One region of the Paenibacillus marchantiae genome, then DNA from elsewhere that is predicted to be linked to it. Evidence: predicted binding sites of a transcription regulator. Region 1 holds the regulator's gene; each other region holds the start of a gene.
The links. Region 1 encodes Rex, which represses fermentation and respiration genes when NADH is low (regulators of the CRP and FNR family bind a similar motif). Its sites were predicted from a motif close to TTGTGAAATATTTCACAA; they were not measured.
Positions count from the first base shown of each region.

Region 2: the regulator Rex is predicted to act here: its motif matches at 1,365-1,382, upstream of PTQ21_RS02830 (formate/nitrite transporter family protein).
Region 3: the regulator Rex is predicted to act here: its motif matches at 2,333-2,350, upstream of pflB (formate C-acetyltransferase).
Region 4: the regulator Rex is predicted to act here: its motif matches at 2,207-2,224, upstream of PTQ21_RS03500 (cytochrome ubiquinol oxidase subunit I).

Region 1 is NZ_CP118270.1:5,641,265-5,645,638, forward strand. It holds gene PTQ21_RS25305 (cell wall elongation regulator TseB-like domain-containing protein) at 283-813, opposite strand; gene PTQ21_RS25310 (amidohydrolase) at 855-2,159, opposite strand; gene PTQ21_RS25315 (redox-sensing transcriptional repressor Rex) at 2,146-2,799, opposite strand; gene dinG (ATP-dependent DNA helicase DinG) at 3,026-4,374, opposite strand, start outside.
Region 2 is NZ_CP118270.1:595,111-599,484, reverse strand. It holds gene PTQ21_RS02835 (FAD-dependent oxidoreductase) at 1-1,257, shown strand, start outside; gene PTQ21_RS02830 (formate/nitrite transporter family protein) at 1,470-2,324, shown strand; gene PTQ21_RS02825 (molybdopterin-containing oxidoreductase family protein) at 2,780-4,374, shown strand, end outside.
Region 3 is NZ_CP118270.1:5,824,042-5,828,415, reverse strand. It holds gene adhE (bifunctional acetaldehyde-CoA/alcohol dehydrogenase) at 1-1,854, shown strand, start outside; gene pflB (formate C-acetyltransferase) at 2,432-4,374, shown strand, end outside.
Region 4 is NZ_CP118270.1:764,394-768,767, reverse strand. It holds gene PTQ21_RS03510 (glycosyltransferase) at 1-623, opposite strand, end outside; gene PTQ21_RS03505 (hypothetical protein) at 620-1,918, opposite strand; gene PTQ21_RS03500 (cytochrome ubiquinol oxidase subunit I) at 2,348-3,763, shown strand; gene cydB (cytochrome d ubiquinol oxidase subunit II) at 3,747-4,374, shown strand, end outside.

The DNA.
Region 1 (4,374 bases):
TTTGGCCCATCCTATAACTTGTAGGCAAGAATATGAATATGTGTACGTAATGTCCTGTGATGTGCCTAACAGGATTTATTTGTGTATGATGTATCCTTGAATACATATTTGAGTATATCACATCGTATATACAATATCTAAGGCGAAAATATGAATAAATTATTAATTTTAACTATTCAAATCCAAAATGATCAACAAAGTACGCCAAAGAACCGGACCAGTCGGGTTTCCGTCTGCCGGTTCTTTAATGTATTCTTTTGGACGATAGTATTTATGCTAATTCTAGCTATTTGGTATCGTATAGACCAGATCCACCTGTTCCCCGTTACTGAAGCGGTAAAACCGATAATAGTTGTGAGTATCATCATTATAATACACTTGCCATACATAGATTCCATTCACAACGCCTGGCATGATTCGTTTGATCTCCCCACCGGGAACTTCAGAGCTGAACCGATTTCGAATCTGAGCTTCATTCATGCCGTTCTTTAACAGTTCACCGTGTACTGCATTGGTTCCCGTCACGGGTTTGTTATTCTCATCAAACTTGATCCACACCATGACATCCTGGTTATCCTTATTTTTGCCGATCAGGGTCCAGTATATGTTGTCTCCGCCGTCTTTCTGCCCCCAGACATACTTACGCAGCTCTTCGTGGGACGTAATCCCCAGCTGTTCCTGGGCCGCCTGTATGGCCAACGCCTCTTCCTTGCGCTGATCCTGGGTAACATAGACATAATAACGCTGAAGTCCAAACAGAATCAGAACCAGGAGCAGCAGCGAAATCCATATCCACTTCTTTTTTTTCTTCAAAAGCCGAACTTCCTTTCCCTATGACGATGCTGTCCTTGTAATTAACGGGCAAGCAAACTGTCAAATGCCAGCTGAGACTCACGCAGAATGCGCTCTTCATCCATCGTAAGACATTCGCCATGTTTAACCACTTGTTTACCATCCACCCACACATGCTCCACATCTTTGGCCGATGCCGAGTAGACCGTATGGGAAATCAGATCCGTATGCGGATAGAAATGGGCCTGTTCGATGTTCAACGCGATGAAGTCAGCCTTCATGCCAACTTGCAGAGCGCCTGTATTGTTCAGGAATATGGATTTAGCACCATATGAAGTTCCAAGCAGAAGCGCTTCCCCTGCCGGCACTGCAGTAGGGTCACCGGACACACCTTTGTGAATCAACGCAGCCAATCTCATCTCTTCAAACATATCCAGGTTATTGTTACTTGCTGGTCCGTCTGTTCCCAGAGACACAGTCACGCCTGCTTTCAACAGATCAGGCACACGCGCAACACCCGAAGCCAATTTCAGGTTACTGCCTGGATTGTGGGAAACTGCTACATCATGCTTTGCGAGAATCTCGATCTCTTCATCATTCAGATGTACCGCATGTGCAACCAGAGATGGACGGGAGAAAAATCCTAGCTTCTCCAGATGTGCGACTGGACGCAGTCCGTAATCAGCCACGTTCTGTTCCACTTCGCGAAGCGTTTCAGACATATGCGTATGCAAAGGCAGATTCAGATCATGAGCAACCTGTACCAGCTTCTCTATGTAATCCGGAGGGCAAGTGTAAGGGGCGTGCGGAGAGATTACGGTTGTAATTCTTCCGTCTGCTTGTCCATTCCATTGACGGGCAAATGCTGCGGACTCTTCGAGCTTGCGCAGTTGTTCTTCTTCTGAGCAAAGCCCGATTACCCCACGTGCCAGAGCAGCCCGAACGCCGGATTGTTCCACCACTTTCGCAACCTGATCCATATGATCATACATATCTAGGAAAGCTGTTGTTCCACCCTTCAACATTTCAAGCACGGAAAGTGATGTGCCCCAATATACGTCTTCAGACGTCATTTTGGCTTCCATTGGCCACATTTTCTCCTGCAACCATACTTGTAACGCCAGATCGTCTCCATGGCCTCTGAGGAGCGACATGGCCGCGTGACCATGCGTATTGATCAGACCCGGCAAGAAGAACAGTCCTTTTCCGTCCACCTTTGTCAGGCTTTCGTCTCCTTCCGGCAATGTCTCACCAATATGCACAATCTTGTCATTCTCAACAACCATAAAACCTTGAACCACGTTCCAATTCGTACCTTCACTCACGGCAAATTTGCCGTTGTGAATTACCCATCTATTTGTCGTCATCTTCCTCGTCGTCCTTTCCATTCTCCAAGTAATAAGCCAGGCTAAGTAGATCCGTCGTAAAATCAGCATGATGAATGCGAATATGCGGCGGGGTCTTCAGGATCGTTGGCGCAAAGTTCAGAATCGCTTCAATTCCTGACTCAATCAGCTGATCTGCAACATTTTGGGCTTCCGTATCCGGAACCGTGATAATACCTATACGAATGTTATCTTTTTTGACCGAATCCGTTAATTCATTCATCGGTTGTACCGTCAAACTGTTGATTTGACTCCCAATTTTCGGACCGTAGGCATCAAATACAGCGACGATCTTCATGTTGTCTTTGAGATAGGCATTGTAATTGGACAAGGCATGTCCCAAATTACCTGCTCCGACAAGAGCTACATTGATCTGCTGGTCTATTTTTAAAATATGGCGGATTTTCTCAATGAGATATGAAACGTCATATCCAATCCCTTTACGACCAAAGTCACCAAAGTAAGCCAAGTCTTTACGAATCTGGGCCGGATTCAAATCCAGCCTCAGTCCAAGTTCTTGTGAAGAAACCGTATTGACTTCCCGCTGATGCAGTTCATTCAAATAACGCAAGTAAACAGGTAATCTACGCACCACGGCTTCCGAAATTTTATCTGATTTCATTCATTGCTCCCCCTTACCAAGGCCACGATAGATAGATGAAAAGATGAGCACCCTGTCTAAAACGATGCAAAATGATTACTGAATTAAACAGGATGCTCCTTGTTATATAATGGATAATTGCTTTAATCGCTTTACTCGCATATCCATGAAACGAATACATGATATTACTCAATTTTACCGCCAATCACTGGCGTCTTGCAATAATGGAAGCTACAGAGCGTATCTGTTATTGTTGCTCTTCGGTTGGTCTCTCGAGCCATTCCGAAATGCGTGGAACTATCTGCTCTGTAAGCATGTGCTCCATTTTGGGACCAGGTAATGAATATAAAAAGTACTTGCCATAATACGCTTCAATAACGCGTGTATCGTATACAATCACAATGCCTCTGTCTTTGCCTGTACGAACCAGTCTGCCAAATCCCTGTTTGAAACGGATGACGGCTTGTGGCACGGATAGCTTCATAAACGGGTTTTTCTTTTGCTGCTGCAAAAGCTCGCTCTTCGCTTCCACTAATGGATGATTCGGTGGCTGGAACGGCAGTCTGACAATTGCAAGGCAGGTCAGAGCCTCTCCCGGAATGTCCACGCCTTCCCAAAAGCTGCTTGTGCCAAGTAGCACCGTTGCTTTAGCATCTTGGAACCGACGTGTAAGCTTGGAACGGCTGCCGCTGTCCACCCCTTGCCCAAGCAAAGAGATATCGTTGCCTGACAAAGCCTCCTTAAGCGGGTCATAGACCTGTCGCAGCATGCGGTAGGAGGTAAACAACACCATCATGCGTCCACGAGTCGCAATAGCCGTTTCCGCGAGCGAGTGCACGAGCATATCCACAAAGTGTGCATCGCCTACACTGCCCTTCACGCTTGGGAAATCACGCGGAATGACAAGCAGCGCTTGTTCTCGATAATTGAACGGTGAAGGTAGCATCGACGTTAACAGACGGTTATTGTCGGCAGCTTCCTGCAAACCCAGCTGTTCGATCATGAATTGAAATGACTTGTCAACGGAAAGCGTAGCCGATGTAAGCACAACGCTTTTCTTTTTATCAAAGAACATATCCTTCAATTGAGCACTGACATCGACAGGAACAGCATAGAGTTGCAGTGATTTACTGCGGAACTGGCCGCTGGCCTCCATCCAGTACACGGTATTGGCATCATCCATCCGCATGAAGAACCGCAGATTATCCTTAATCGTTGCCAAATCCTTGAGCAGACCTGAGATATCCGTAATCAGACTATCGGACTGATAATCGTCCTGATCTTCTTTCACTTCAAGCAGCAGCTTGTCGCCTTTACGAATCAAATCACCTAGGGTGACATAAATTTGGTTTTCAGCGTCCTGCAATTCCTGCCATTTGGCTGGTTTTTGTGAAGACTTCAGTCTAAGTGAGAATTGTCCTGTCTCGCCTGGAGAAGCATCGCTGCGTTCAGGCAGCAGTCCGAACAATGCATCGCTTAGTCGATCCCACATCTCTTTAACTTCGACAGCAAGCGGGAACATCTGATCAATCATGGAGCCCCACTGTACCGAATTTTCATGACCCGACAATTGAGAACGCAGCATAGGCAGTTGGC
Region 2 (4,374 bases), 1.9 Mb from region 1:
AACATCTCCTTCTTATCATGTGGCATTGCGCTTTATGTAGGTGGCGTGGTGAAAGATCCAGATGGATTGTTCTATTCTTCGCCAAACCAACTGGCCGAGCTCGGTGTCGTTACCAAAATGCTTCATGAAGTGACGTCAGTAGATGCTGCGGGTCACAAACTTCAGGCTAAAAACTTGAAAACTGGGGAAGAATTCGAAGATACCTTCGACAAGCTGATCGTGACCACGGGTTCATGGCCTGTCGTACCGAAGCTGGAAGGCATCGAGATGGACAACATTTTACTTTGCAAAAACTACAACCATTCCAACACGATCATTGAGAAAGCCAAGCATGCCAAACGCATTACCGTGGTAGGAGCTGGATATATCGGCATTGAGCTGGTGGAGGCTTTCCAAATGAACGGCAAGGAAGTTACACTGATCGATAGCGTGGACCGGATCTTGAACAAATATCTCGACCCCGAGTTCACGGATGCCATTGAAGAAACGTTGACCGGACACGGCATCAAGCTGGCGCTGGGCCAAACGGTACAGAAATTTACCGGAGAGAATGGCAAAGTGAACAAGGTCATTACATCCAAAGGAGAGTTCGAGACAGATCTCGTTATTCTGTGCATTGGTTTCCGTCCAAATACCGAGCTGCTCAAAGGCCAAGTGGATATGCTGCCGAACGGCGCAATCATCGTGGATAAATATATGCAAACCAGCCAAAAAGACGTCTTCGCTGCTGGAGACAGCTGTGCAATTCATTACAACCCAACCGGCAAGGCAGCGTACATTCCACTGGCAACCAACGCAGTGCGGATGGGAACACTCGTAGCACGGAACTTGGTTCGTCCTACGACACGATACATGGGTACACAAGGCACATCAGGTATTAAAATTTATGAGCAAAATATTGCAGGTACAGGTCTGACGGAAACATCTGCTGCGGATGAGGGTCTGGTCGTTGAAGCTGTAACGCTTGAAGATGCTTACCGTCCAGAGTTCATGCCAACGGCAGAGAAGCTGCTGCTCAAAGTAATCTATGAACAGGCTACACGCCGCATTGTTGGTGCGCAGGTGATGTCACAGGCTGATCTGACACAGTCGATCAATACGATCTCTGTCTGCATCCAGAACAACATGACGGTGGATGAGCTGGCCTTCATCGACTTCTTCTTCCAACCACATTACAACAAACCGTGGAACTTCCTGAACTCGGCTGGTCTTCAGGCGTTGCCTCTAGTAGAAGTAAAAACACCAGCGATGGTATAACCATATTATCTGAGAACTGCCGCATTCATTATGCGGTAGTTCTTTTTTTATTTTTTCTGCACACCAAGCAACATACAACGGAAATATTAAAATGTAGTTTTCAGACTTTGTGATAAAAGTAACAAACCTCTTGAAACCTTCGCGATACAATGAATATATCAACCAAACAGGTTGAATTATGATGTTCATGAACTGTGAAGGAGAGGATCGTTATGGCAGCAAAAACACCTCTTGAGGTTGCACAATATACGGTGTATACGGGGATGAAGAAAGCTCAAAATCCGGTGTCCTCCGTATTGATACTCAGTTTTCTGGCAGGCGCTTTTATCGCGCTTGGATTTCTGCTGGATATTCGGGTTATTGCTTCTGCTCCGGCCGAATGGGGCAGCTTGGTTAATCTGATTGGTGCAGCAGTGTTCCCGGTAGGTTTAATATTGGTGCTGATTGGCGGCGGGGAACTGCTGACAGGTAATATGATGGCTGTTCCACTCGCGACGATTGCACGTAAACTGTCCGCAGGCAACATGTTGAAGAATCTCACCTTAGTAACGATAGGTAATTTCCTTGGGGCGATCTTTGTGGCCTATGCGTTTGGGCATGTGCTTGGTCTGACGGCAGAGGGGGCTTATTTGACCAAAGTGGTGGATATGGCTGGACACAAGCTGGACGACAGCTTCCTTCAGGCTTTTATATCCGGGATCGGGTGTAACTGGCTGGTAGCTCTCGCGGTTTGGTTGTCTTATGCATCGGATACGATGAGTGGAAAAGTATTGGGCATATGGTTCCCAACGATGGCCTTTGTAGCTATTGGATTCCAGCACGTTGTCGCCAACATGTTCCTGATTCCTGCTGCGATCTTTGAAGGGCATTATTCGTGGGGACAATACGTCATGAATTTCATTCCGGTATGGCTTGGCAACCTGACGGGAGGGGCGCTGTTTGTTGCAGCTGCTTACTGGATGGTGTACCTGCGCAAGCATGAGCCGGAAGTGAAGCCTGAGGTGGCCATGGCGGCGGCCCAGCCTGTGGAAACGGAAGCCAGACCGATGTGGAGCAAGCAGGCGTAGCGGAATTTTGCCGAGTAATTGAGTAGCGTTGTAAACGTGGTACAAGTGCGAAAACGAATGAAAAGACGAGTGCAAAGTAAACAGGAGAGGCGATTCTGATCTCGTTCAAGTCATGGCTGTCTGCTGTGATGGACGGGAGAGGAATCGCTTTTTTTAATGTAAAAATATCCACGCAAAATAAATTCGCCATGACAAGGTTCGGGGGAACGAAACCTGTTCATGGCGAATTTCGGGAGTGGTCCATGATATGGCATGAGGAGGAAGTGGGGAAACACTAGCCTAATGCCTTATTTTTAATTTACCCCTGAATTTCGAGATTGAATCAAAGGGAAAAAAGATTTTTTTGAAAAAAATTTGGAGCGGTTGTGGCGGTAAAAAAAAGACTGTTCTCTTTACGCGATTACCAGGAAGAAGATATGATATGAGGATAGCTTTGAAGGGGGAGGGACTTGTATATGATCGATCAGGAGAATGGCGTATTCCCGGCAGTTTGCCCGCTCGATTGTCCGGATACTTGCGGCCTGCTGCTTCATAAGGAGAACGGTAAGATCGTGAAGGTAGCGGGCAATCCGGACCATCCGATTACAAAAGGCGCCATCTGTAACAAAGTCCGAAATATGACGGAGCGGGTGTATCACCCCGAGCGGCTGCAATATCCGATGCGACGCATCGGAGCCAAGGGCGAAGGCCAGTTCGAGCGAATCAGTTGGGACGAAGCCATCGGCGAGATTACGGCGAAATTTAGTTCGCTGGCAGATACCTACGGACCGGAGAGCATCCTGCCCTACAGCTTCTATGGAAACATGGGCATTCTTGGTGTGGACGGCATGGATCGTCGATTTTTCAATGCATTAGGTGCGAGCAAGCTCGAACAGACCATCTGTAATGCAGCGGGAAATACCGGGTGGAAATATACGATGGGTGCGAACCGGGGAACCTTGCCCGAGGATACAGAGCATGCGGATGTCATTCTGGTGTGGGGAGGCAACATCGTCAGCACCAATATGCATCAGGTTGTTCTGGCCGAGAAAGCCCGCAAAAAGGGCGCCCAAATCGTCGTTATTGATGTCCATCGCAATCGGACCGCCCAATGGGGAGACTGGTCCATTCCACTCTACCCCGGTACAGACAGTGCATTGGCACTCGGATTAATGCATGTACTGTTCGAGCAGGGCCTGACGGATGAGGCTTTTATGCAAAAATATACCGTCGGCCATGAGGCACTGCGTGATCATGTCCGCAGCTACACCCCGGGGCGCGTTTCGCGTATTACAGGCGTGCCGGAAGCGGACATCGTGAAGCTGGCTGAGCTGTATGGCAATGCGCAGGCAGCTCATATTCATATCGGCAATGGCCTACAGCATCACGACAACGGTGGCATGAACGTACGCAGCGTAGCCTGTCTGCCTGCCATTACAGGCCAGTGGCTAAAGCGCGGCGGTGGTGCCATTCGTACCAACAGCTACGCGAGCACGAATAGCGATGCGCTGGAGCGTCCGGAGCTGCGACAAAACCCGGAGCCGCGCGTGGTGAACATGAACCGGATTGGCGAAGCGCTGCTGGAGGCGGAGCAGCCGATCCGGGCGTTGATGGTCTACTGCAGCAATCCACTGGTGGTGGCACCAGATACCGAGCGGGTGGAGCGAGGTTTTGCACGGGAGGATCTGTTCACGGTAGTCCATGACCTGTTCATGACGGATACGGCAAAATACGCGGATATTGTGCTGCCTGCGACATCTTCATTTGAAACGACGGATCTGTATACGTCCTACTGGCATCAGTATGTTCATTTGCAAGAGCCAGTCATTACGCCTTTGGGTGAGAGCAAGAGTAATGTTGAATTGTTCTCTTTGCTTGGACAGGCGATGGGGTATGACCCGGAGATTTTCGGTGAGACACCGGAACAGATGATCGAGGAAGCACTTCAGGGTACGGGCAATCCCTACATGAACGGAGTAACCTTGGAAGGGCTGAAGCAGCATCATTTCGTCAAGCTGGATATGTCTGCACATGACTCCTATTTGGATCAGTTGCCCACGCCTTCGGGGAA
Region 3 (4,374 bases), 180 kb from region 1:
ATGATTTGTGCTTCCGAGCAAGCAGTCATCATCGAAGAACCGATCTTCGATCAGGTGAAAAAGAAAATGATCGCGAACGGCTGTTACTTCGTCAACAAGGATGAGGCAGCGAAACTGACCGCAGGTGCGATTAATGCTGAGAAATGTGCGGTGAACCCGGCGATTGTTGGTCAATCTGCAGTCAGCATTGCGCAAATGTGCGGTATCGAGGTCCCTGCTAACACCAAAATTCTCGTAGCCGAGATTGAAGGGGTAGGTACAAAATTCCCGTTGTCGGCTGAAAAACTAAGCCCGGTACTGGCTTGTTACAAAGTGAAAACGGCAGCTGAAGGGATTGAGCGCGCAGCAGAAGTGGTTGCTTTTGGCGGCATGGGTCACTCCTCTGTTATTCATTCGACGAACGAAGAAGTCATTAGCAAATTCGCAGATCGCCTGCAAACCGGACGGATTATCGTGAATTCGCCATCCACACACGGCGCCATCGGTGACATCTATAACACCAACATGCCGTCACTGACATTGGGCTGCGGATCGTATGGACGTAACTCGACTTCTTCCAACGTAACCGCTGTAAACTTAATCAACGTGAAAAGGGTGGCTCGCCGTACCGTGAATATGCAGTGGTTCAAAGTGCCGAACAAAGTTTACTTCGAAAAAGGTGCAACACAGTATCTTGCCAAAATGCCTGACATCACACGCGTAGCCATTATTACGGATGCCATGATGGTCAAACTTGGTTATGTGGAAAAAGTAGAGCACTATCTGCGTCAACGTCAAATGCCGGTAGCTATTGAAGTGTTCTCTGATGTTGAACCCGATCCATCCACAACAACGGTAGACCGCGGTACGGAAATGATGCGCCGCTTCCAGCCAGACTGCATTATCGCACTCGGCGGGGGATCACCGATGGATGCTGCCAAAGCGATGTGGCTGTTCTATGAATATCCTGACACGGATTTCAACGATTTGAAGCAAAAATTCATGGATATCCGCAAACGGATCTACAAATATCCACGTCTTGGCGTGAAAGCGAAATTCGTAGCGATCCCGACAACTTCGGGCACAGGTTCGGAAGTAACATCGTTCGCAGTTATTACAGATAAAAATCAAGGCAATACGAAATATCCGCTGGCAGACTACGAGTTAACACCAGACGTAGCCATTGTAGACCCGGAATTCGTATACTCTCTGCCTAAAACCGCTGTTGCGGATACAGGTATGGACGTATTGACTCACGCCATTGAAGCATATGTATCCGTCATGGCGAATGATTACACGGATGGACTCGCGATCAAAGCGATTCAACTGGTATTCCAATACCTCGAGCAATCTGCGCTGCAAGGTGACAAATTGGCTCGTGAGAAAATGCATAACGCTTCGACGATTGCCGGTATGGCTTTTGCCAACGCGTTCCTGGGCATTAACCACAGCTTGGCACACAAATGGGGCGGTCAGTACCACACCGCACATGGACGTACCAATGCGATCCTGATGCCGCACGTCATTCGCTACAATGCGAAAAAACCGACGAAGTTTGCATCGTTCCCGAAATATTCGCACTTTGTTGCTGATGAGCGTTATGCCGAAATTGCCCGCATTCTGGGATTGCCTGCGCGTACAACAGAAGAAGGGGTTACCAGCCTCATCAATGCAATTCGCAAACTGAACAAAACATTGGGTATTGAAGAGTCGTTCCAGGAAATCGGATTTGACGCCAAAGACTTTGAGGCACATGTCGATTATTTAGCAGACCGCGCATTCGAGGACCAATGTACAACAGCCAATCCAAAACTGCCGCTAGTGACTGAACTGGCTGATGTATATCGCAACGCATTCTACGGCAAGTTTGAATAACAACTAAAGCACAACAGCAGGATTAAGGCAGATAGTCAGGGTTCCCCGAAAGGGGAGCCCCGATTGCCGTCTTTCCAGTAAAAAAAGGTAAAACGTAATCTTTGCAGTTGTCTTTTTTAAAAGAGGTTACACGGAATCCGTGATGTTACTTTTTGAACCAGGTATTCATACCATAACGGAGAGGGCAGAAAAAACTGAAGAAGCGAAGCGCTCGCCTTTATCCCCGTATTTTACCCTTTGAAAAATATAATCGAAAAAATCCGGGGGTAACAGCGATCGGAAGTTGTTCTGCCCGCGCAGTGGCTAAGTATGAATTTGCAGGGTTCACCATGACACAGCACAGGTGAAGTGAGGATGGTCACAAACTTTGTGATAAAAATCACAGATGGTGAAAGAACAAAGACGTATACTGAAAATGTAAGAAAAACATTCATCCGCGGTTCCGGTTCCCAAGTAGAGAAAACATGTTCCGGCTCACATGTGAAATTTATCACATTAATCGCGGCTCTGGGCACAGATGAGACGAGTGAAGCATCCTGTCATGTGTCCGGAAATCCAAATTTGTGGAGGGATTACTATGTCGGTGATCGAAAAAGATGTCAAACAACAAACAGGCTGGAGAAACTTTACCAAAGGAACATGGACGAAATCCGTAGATGTGAATGATTTTCTGGCACGCAACTTATCACCTTACTATGGCGACGAAGCATTCCTTGCAGGCGCAACTCAGAATACGAAAGAGTTATGGGATATCGTATCTGATCTTACCAAAAAAGAGCGCGATAACGGCGGGGTACTTGATGTTGACGTAAACACGCCAGCAACGATTGTTTCTCACCAACCAGGTTATCTGGATAAATCCAAAGAACAGATTGTTGGTGTTCAAACGGATGCTCCATTCAAACGTTCCATTCAGCCATTCGGTGGAATTCGCATGATGATTGATGCTTGTGAAGCTTATGGTTTTGAAATGCCTCAAGGCGTCATAGATATATTTACGAACATCCGTAAAACACATAACCAGGGCGTATTTGATGCTTATACATCTGAAATGCGTGCAGCACGTAAAGCAGGGATTATTACCGGTCTGCCTGATGCTTACGGCCGTGGCCGGATCATCGGTGACTATCGCCGGGTAGCTCTGTACGGCGTGGACTTCCTGATTCGAAATAAAAAAGGTGAGCTGAATGCACTTGAAGTCGATGTGATTGATGAAGATGTCATTCGCCTCCGCGAAGAACTGTCCGAACAGATTCGTGCATTGCAAGAGTTGAAACAACTGGGTGAAATGCATGGTTTCGATATTTCTTTGCCAGCCACAACCGCAAAAGAAGCGTTCCAATGGCTCTACTTCGGTTACCTGGCTGCGATTAAAGAGCAAAATGGTGCGGCGATGTCGCTCGGACGTGTTTCTTCGTTCCTTGATATTTACATTGAACGTGACTTGCAAGAAGGCTTGCTAACTGAAGAACAGGCTCAAGAACTGGTTGACCATTTTGTTATGAAACTGCGGATCGTCAAATTCCTGCGTACGCCGGATTATAATGAATTGTTCAGTGGAGACCCAACATGGGTAACTGAATCCATCGGTGGCATGTCCGTAAATGGAGAAACCCGTGTTACGAAAAGCAGCTTCCGTTTCCTGCACACTTTGAACAACCTTGGTCCTGCACCTGAGCCGAATCTTACTGTACTTTGGTCCACCAAGCTTCCGGAAGCGTTCAAACAATACTGTACGAAAGTATCCATCGAAACGAGCTCCATCCAGTATGAAAATGATGATCTGATGCGTCCGATCTATGGAGACGATTATGGTATTGCTTGCTGTGTATCTGCGATGAAGATCGGGAAACAAATGCAGTTCTTCGGCGCTCGTGCCAACCTGGCAAAAGCATTGCTGTATGCAATCAACGGCGGTCGTGATGAGAAATCGGGAGCACAAGTTGGACCTGAATATCCGGCGATCACAAGCGAAGTGCTGGAGTACAATGAAGTTATGAAACGTTTCAAACCGATGATGGAATGGCTTGCCAAACTGTATATGAACTCACTCAACGTCATTCACTACATGCATGACAAATACAGCTATGAGCGTATTGAAATGGCCCTGCATGACCGCGACATCGTACGTACGATGGCTTGTGGTATTGCTGGCCTCTCGGTTGCAGCAGACTCTCTGAGTGCCATCAAGTATGCGAAAGTCAAACCGATCCGCAACGAACAAGGCATCGCAATTGATTTTGAAATTGAAGGCGACTTCCCTTGTTACGGTAACAATGAAGACAGTGTGGATAGCATCGCAGTTGAACTGGTGGAAAGCTTCATGGGCATGATTCGCAAACACAAAGCGTATCGTAATGCGATCCCAACACAGTCTGTACTGACGATCACATCGAACGTAGTGTACGGCAAGAAAACAGGTACAACACCGGATGGCCGTAAAGCAGGCGAACCGTTTGCTCCAGGGGCGAACCCAATGCATGGTCGGGACAAAAAAGGTGCACTGGCATCCCTTGGCTC
Region 4 (4,374 bases), 2.1 Mb from region 1:
TGATCCTGGTTAATCAGAGCGCGTATTGCTTTCTTCGCTTCCGTGCTGTATAGCTCATCGGCATCAACCGAGAGCAGCCAATCCGGGGAGGTACCTGCCGCTGCTTGCCATAGAGCGTTGCGTAATCGCCATTCCTCCGCAAATAATGGCTTTTCCAGCACTTCCAGACGAACGACCTTGGGATAGGCTCTGCATATATCGGGTGTTCCATCTGTGCTGGCATCGTCCACAATGACGATCTCATCTACGAATTCACTCAGATCGTCCAGCACTTCCTCCAGATATCGCCCACGCTCGTTACGTACCTGAAGCATGGCGGTCAGTTTATTGCCCTGACTTTTACGAACCCGACGAACGGAAAACGGCTCTCTGAATAGGCCTGTGTCCTGGCGTTTTACTGCATCCTGATCATCTGGGTACTCTTTGCCACATCCTTGAAGGGTTTCAATTCGGATATCCAACGGACTCAGCGCATTTTCCAGATGGTTATCGCCAGTTCCCAGTGGCTCAGCGGGCGGTAATTGCGGCGTTTCCGTTGGAGTATGAGTTGTTTCGGATCGTATATCCTTGTGCACCATCGGTCCATTCACATGTTGTCTGCGCTTCTTCGGGTCCAGCATCATGGCACCTCCCCCAGCAATTGCTGGACGGCTTGATCCAACAGCTCCATCTCGACGATTCGCGCAAGAGCATCTTCATCCTCCAGTACCGTCTCCAGAAATTGTCTCACCGCCCCGTGACGTTCTCCGCGCAGAGCCAGAGCTAGACCCGATAGCTGCCGATAATCCTGTCGGCTGGGGCTATCCTGAATATCTACTGCATGCACCAAATCTAATGCATCTTCCACACGTCCAGTCTCCTGATAGATACGAAATTTCCAATGCCGCGCCGTTTCGCCTCCGAGTTCATCCAAAATGTGCAATGCATTTCCATAGTCATCATTCAGACGCAGCAGTTCTGCCCGGACAAGCTGTTCCTCCCCGGCCTCAAGCCAGCGACAGAGTTGTTCATAATGGTGCCGTTCCTGCTCGTTACCTGCGCTGATTCCATACACCTGCAACGCATTCTCGATTTCCCCGGCCCTTGCATGAATGGCGGAGAGGAATCGATAGTGGGAGCTTACACAATCATTGCGCCCGTTTAATACCGCGTGAGAGAAGGCTTCCTTGAGTGAAGTGGCCGCTCTGGAATCCTCTAGCACATATTCATAGGCTGCCAGCAAAAAGGAAATCGTCTCATGCGCTCCTGCTTTGGAACGAAGCTGACGATAGAAGTCGGCCCGCACACTGCATTGCAGCTGGGTGACCGTATCCTGAACACCCGAGAGCGTCTGTCGCAGCGCATGCAGGAATAGCAGTTCATAGTCCCGGAGAGGGACCTCGAGGTCATCCTTTTGCATGACACCAGCAGGAGAGGTATCCTCTCCATTCAGCCAGATGGCGCGTACGCCCTGGAATACCAGCTTCATATAGCGTGTTTCTGAAGTCGTGCCCACCAGATCGGCGATACCGACCAGTCTTGAAATGCAGCTCTCCCATAAGGGAGACTCCGCTTCTTCACCAACTGGCTCGGGAAGAAGTACAATACAGAGCTCCGGATGGAGCGAGGCTGTGGCGGTCAGCCAGTAGGGATGCGCAACCACAGCAACCGTACGGGGCTCCTGCAGCAATTGTTCTGCTTCGGGAAGCGTGATGACGGTGATATTCGCAGGCATTTCCTCGGAGCGCTCCAGGCTACTGACATAGTAGACAAGCCCTTCCGCAACCATCAGAGCAGCGATGTCTGGATAGGGAAAAGCAGACCATCCTCCCTTCCGGGGGAAAAGGACATAACGAAAGGCAGGCAGGGCCGTACTTGACTCTTCTACATCTACCCCTTGATAAGGCTCCGGGTCCGGCGTCGGAGACAGCTCTTCCATTGATGAATCACCTCACTTGATTTGCATTTTTGTCCGTTCATGGATTGAAGCAGTACCACCTGATAAACATCGGATTGGCGCTGCTTTGAATGATATCAATGAATCCAATAATTCAATATGTAATGCCTTTTTTGCCCAGCGTATTTTATGCCTGACACTAACATATGGGCGTTCCGTCCTAAACATGAGCATCTTCCGTGAATAGACGAAGCTGGCAAGCTCTAAGATTAGGCTTATTTTTTTCTATTGTGTGACCATCGTCACTTTTTTTTGCTGACATGGTAGGGTTTGTGATAATTGTCACATGTATAAAATAGTCTATCTGGCACAATACGTTCATCAATACGTGTTTGGCTGACAGAAACTGAAGAAGGGGCTTCAATGCCAAATACGAAAACTGCGATATGAACAGAAAGAAGGGGTAACGGTATGGATCCGATCATGTTATCGCGTATCCAATATGCGCTCACAACGATTTTCCATTTCTTTTTTGTACCGCTGTCCATTGGTCTTGTACTGCTGGTAGCGATTATGGAGACGTTGTACGTAGTAAAGGGTAAGGAAGTTTACAAAACGATGGCCAAATTTTGGGGCAAACTGTTCCTGATTAACTTTGCCGTCGGTGTGGTCACAGGTATCTTTCAGGAATTCCAGTTCGGCATGAACTGGTCCGAGTATTCCCGGTTTGTCGGGGATGTGTTCGGTGCGCCACTGGCGATTGAAGCCTTGCTGGCGTTTTTTATGGAGTCTACCTTTATTGGGCTTTGGATTTTCGGATGGGATCGCTTGTCCAAGAAAGTGCATCTGGCCTGCATTTGGCTGGTATTCATCGGTACATTCTTGTCCGCGCTGTGGATTCTGGCAGCCAACTCATTCATGCAGCATCCGGTTGGCTTCGAGATTAACAACGGCCGCGCCGAGATGAATGATTTCTTTGCACTGATTACGAATGGTCAGCTACTAGTGGAGTTCCCACATACGATCTTTGGCGCATTAATGACAGGTGCTTTTGTGGTAACTGGGATTAGTGCTTACAAGTTGATGAAGAAGCAGGATGTGGAGATCTTCCGCAAATCGTTCAACATTGCCATCATAATTGGTCTGGTTTCCTCGCTGGGGGTTGCCTTCTCGGGTCACTTCCAGGCGCAATATCTGGTGGAGACGCAGCCTATGAAAATGGCGGCCAGTGAAGGAACATGGACGACGACGGAAGATCCGGCACCATGGACGGTGGTAGCCTTTGTTGATCCGGACAAACAGGAAAATTCCGGCGAGATCAAAATCCCCGGGTTGCTCAGTTATCTGTCCTATAGCAAGTTCTCCGGCAGTGTCAAAGGCATGAAGGAATTGCAGGCGGAGTATGAGCAGACGTATGGTCCAGGAGACTACATTCCTCCGGTACGGACGACGTTCTGGAGCTTCCGCATCATGATTGCTGCGGGCGGATTGATGATTTTGCTAGCAATCTACGGTACATTCCTGGCGATGCGCCGCAAATTAGAGGGAGCAGGCAAATGGTTTATGCGCTTGATGGTGTTTGCCATCTCTCTGCCGTTTATCGCCAATACATCGGGATGGATTATGACTGAGGTAGGAAGGCAGCCGTGGACGGTATTCGGTTATATGACGACGGAAGCCGGGGTATCCCCTTACGTAAGCGCAGGTCAGATTTTGTTTTCCACCATCGCGTTTACAGTCACTTATGCAATCCTGGGAGCGGTGATGGTCTATCTGTTCGTTCGTGAAATCAAGGCAGGGCCATATGCAGTCGAAAAGCCGGAGGAGCATGATGAATCGGCCGATCCGTTCGGCGTGGATGGGGGTTATTCTGTTGTCACTAAGTGAATTGTGGTTTTTGCTAATTGCCGTCTTGTTTGTTGGTTTTTTCTTTCTGGAAGGTTTTGATTTTGGTGTGGGCATGTCCACTGCAATGATTGGCAAAACGGATCGTGAACGTCGTACTCTAATCAACTCGATCGGTCCGTTTTGGGATGGCAATGAGGTCTGGCTGATTACGGCAGGGGGTGCAATGTTTGCAGCCTTCCCGCATTGGTACGCCACGCTGTTTAGCGGGTTTTATCTGCCACTGGTCGTGGTGCTGCTGGCTTTGATCGGCCGCGGAGTTGCCTTTGAATTCCGCAGCAAGATGAGACATGAACGCTGGCGCAAAACATGGGACATCATTATCGTAGTCTCCAGTGCGCTACTGCCATTCCTGTTCGGGGTTGTTTTCGCTACCTTGATGAAAGGACTGCCTATTGATGCGCAGATGCAGCTCCGTCCCGGCTTCCTGGACATCGTCAATCCGTATACGGTTGTAGGTGGGTTGAGCGTTACGTTGTTGTGTCTGGTGCACGGTTTGCTGTTTGCTTCATTGCGGACCGTCGGAGATCTTAGAGAACGTGCCCTGAATATGGCCAAAAAACTGATGTTGCCGCTGGCCGCGATCCTCGTGA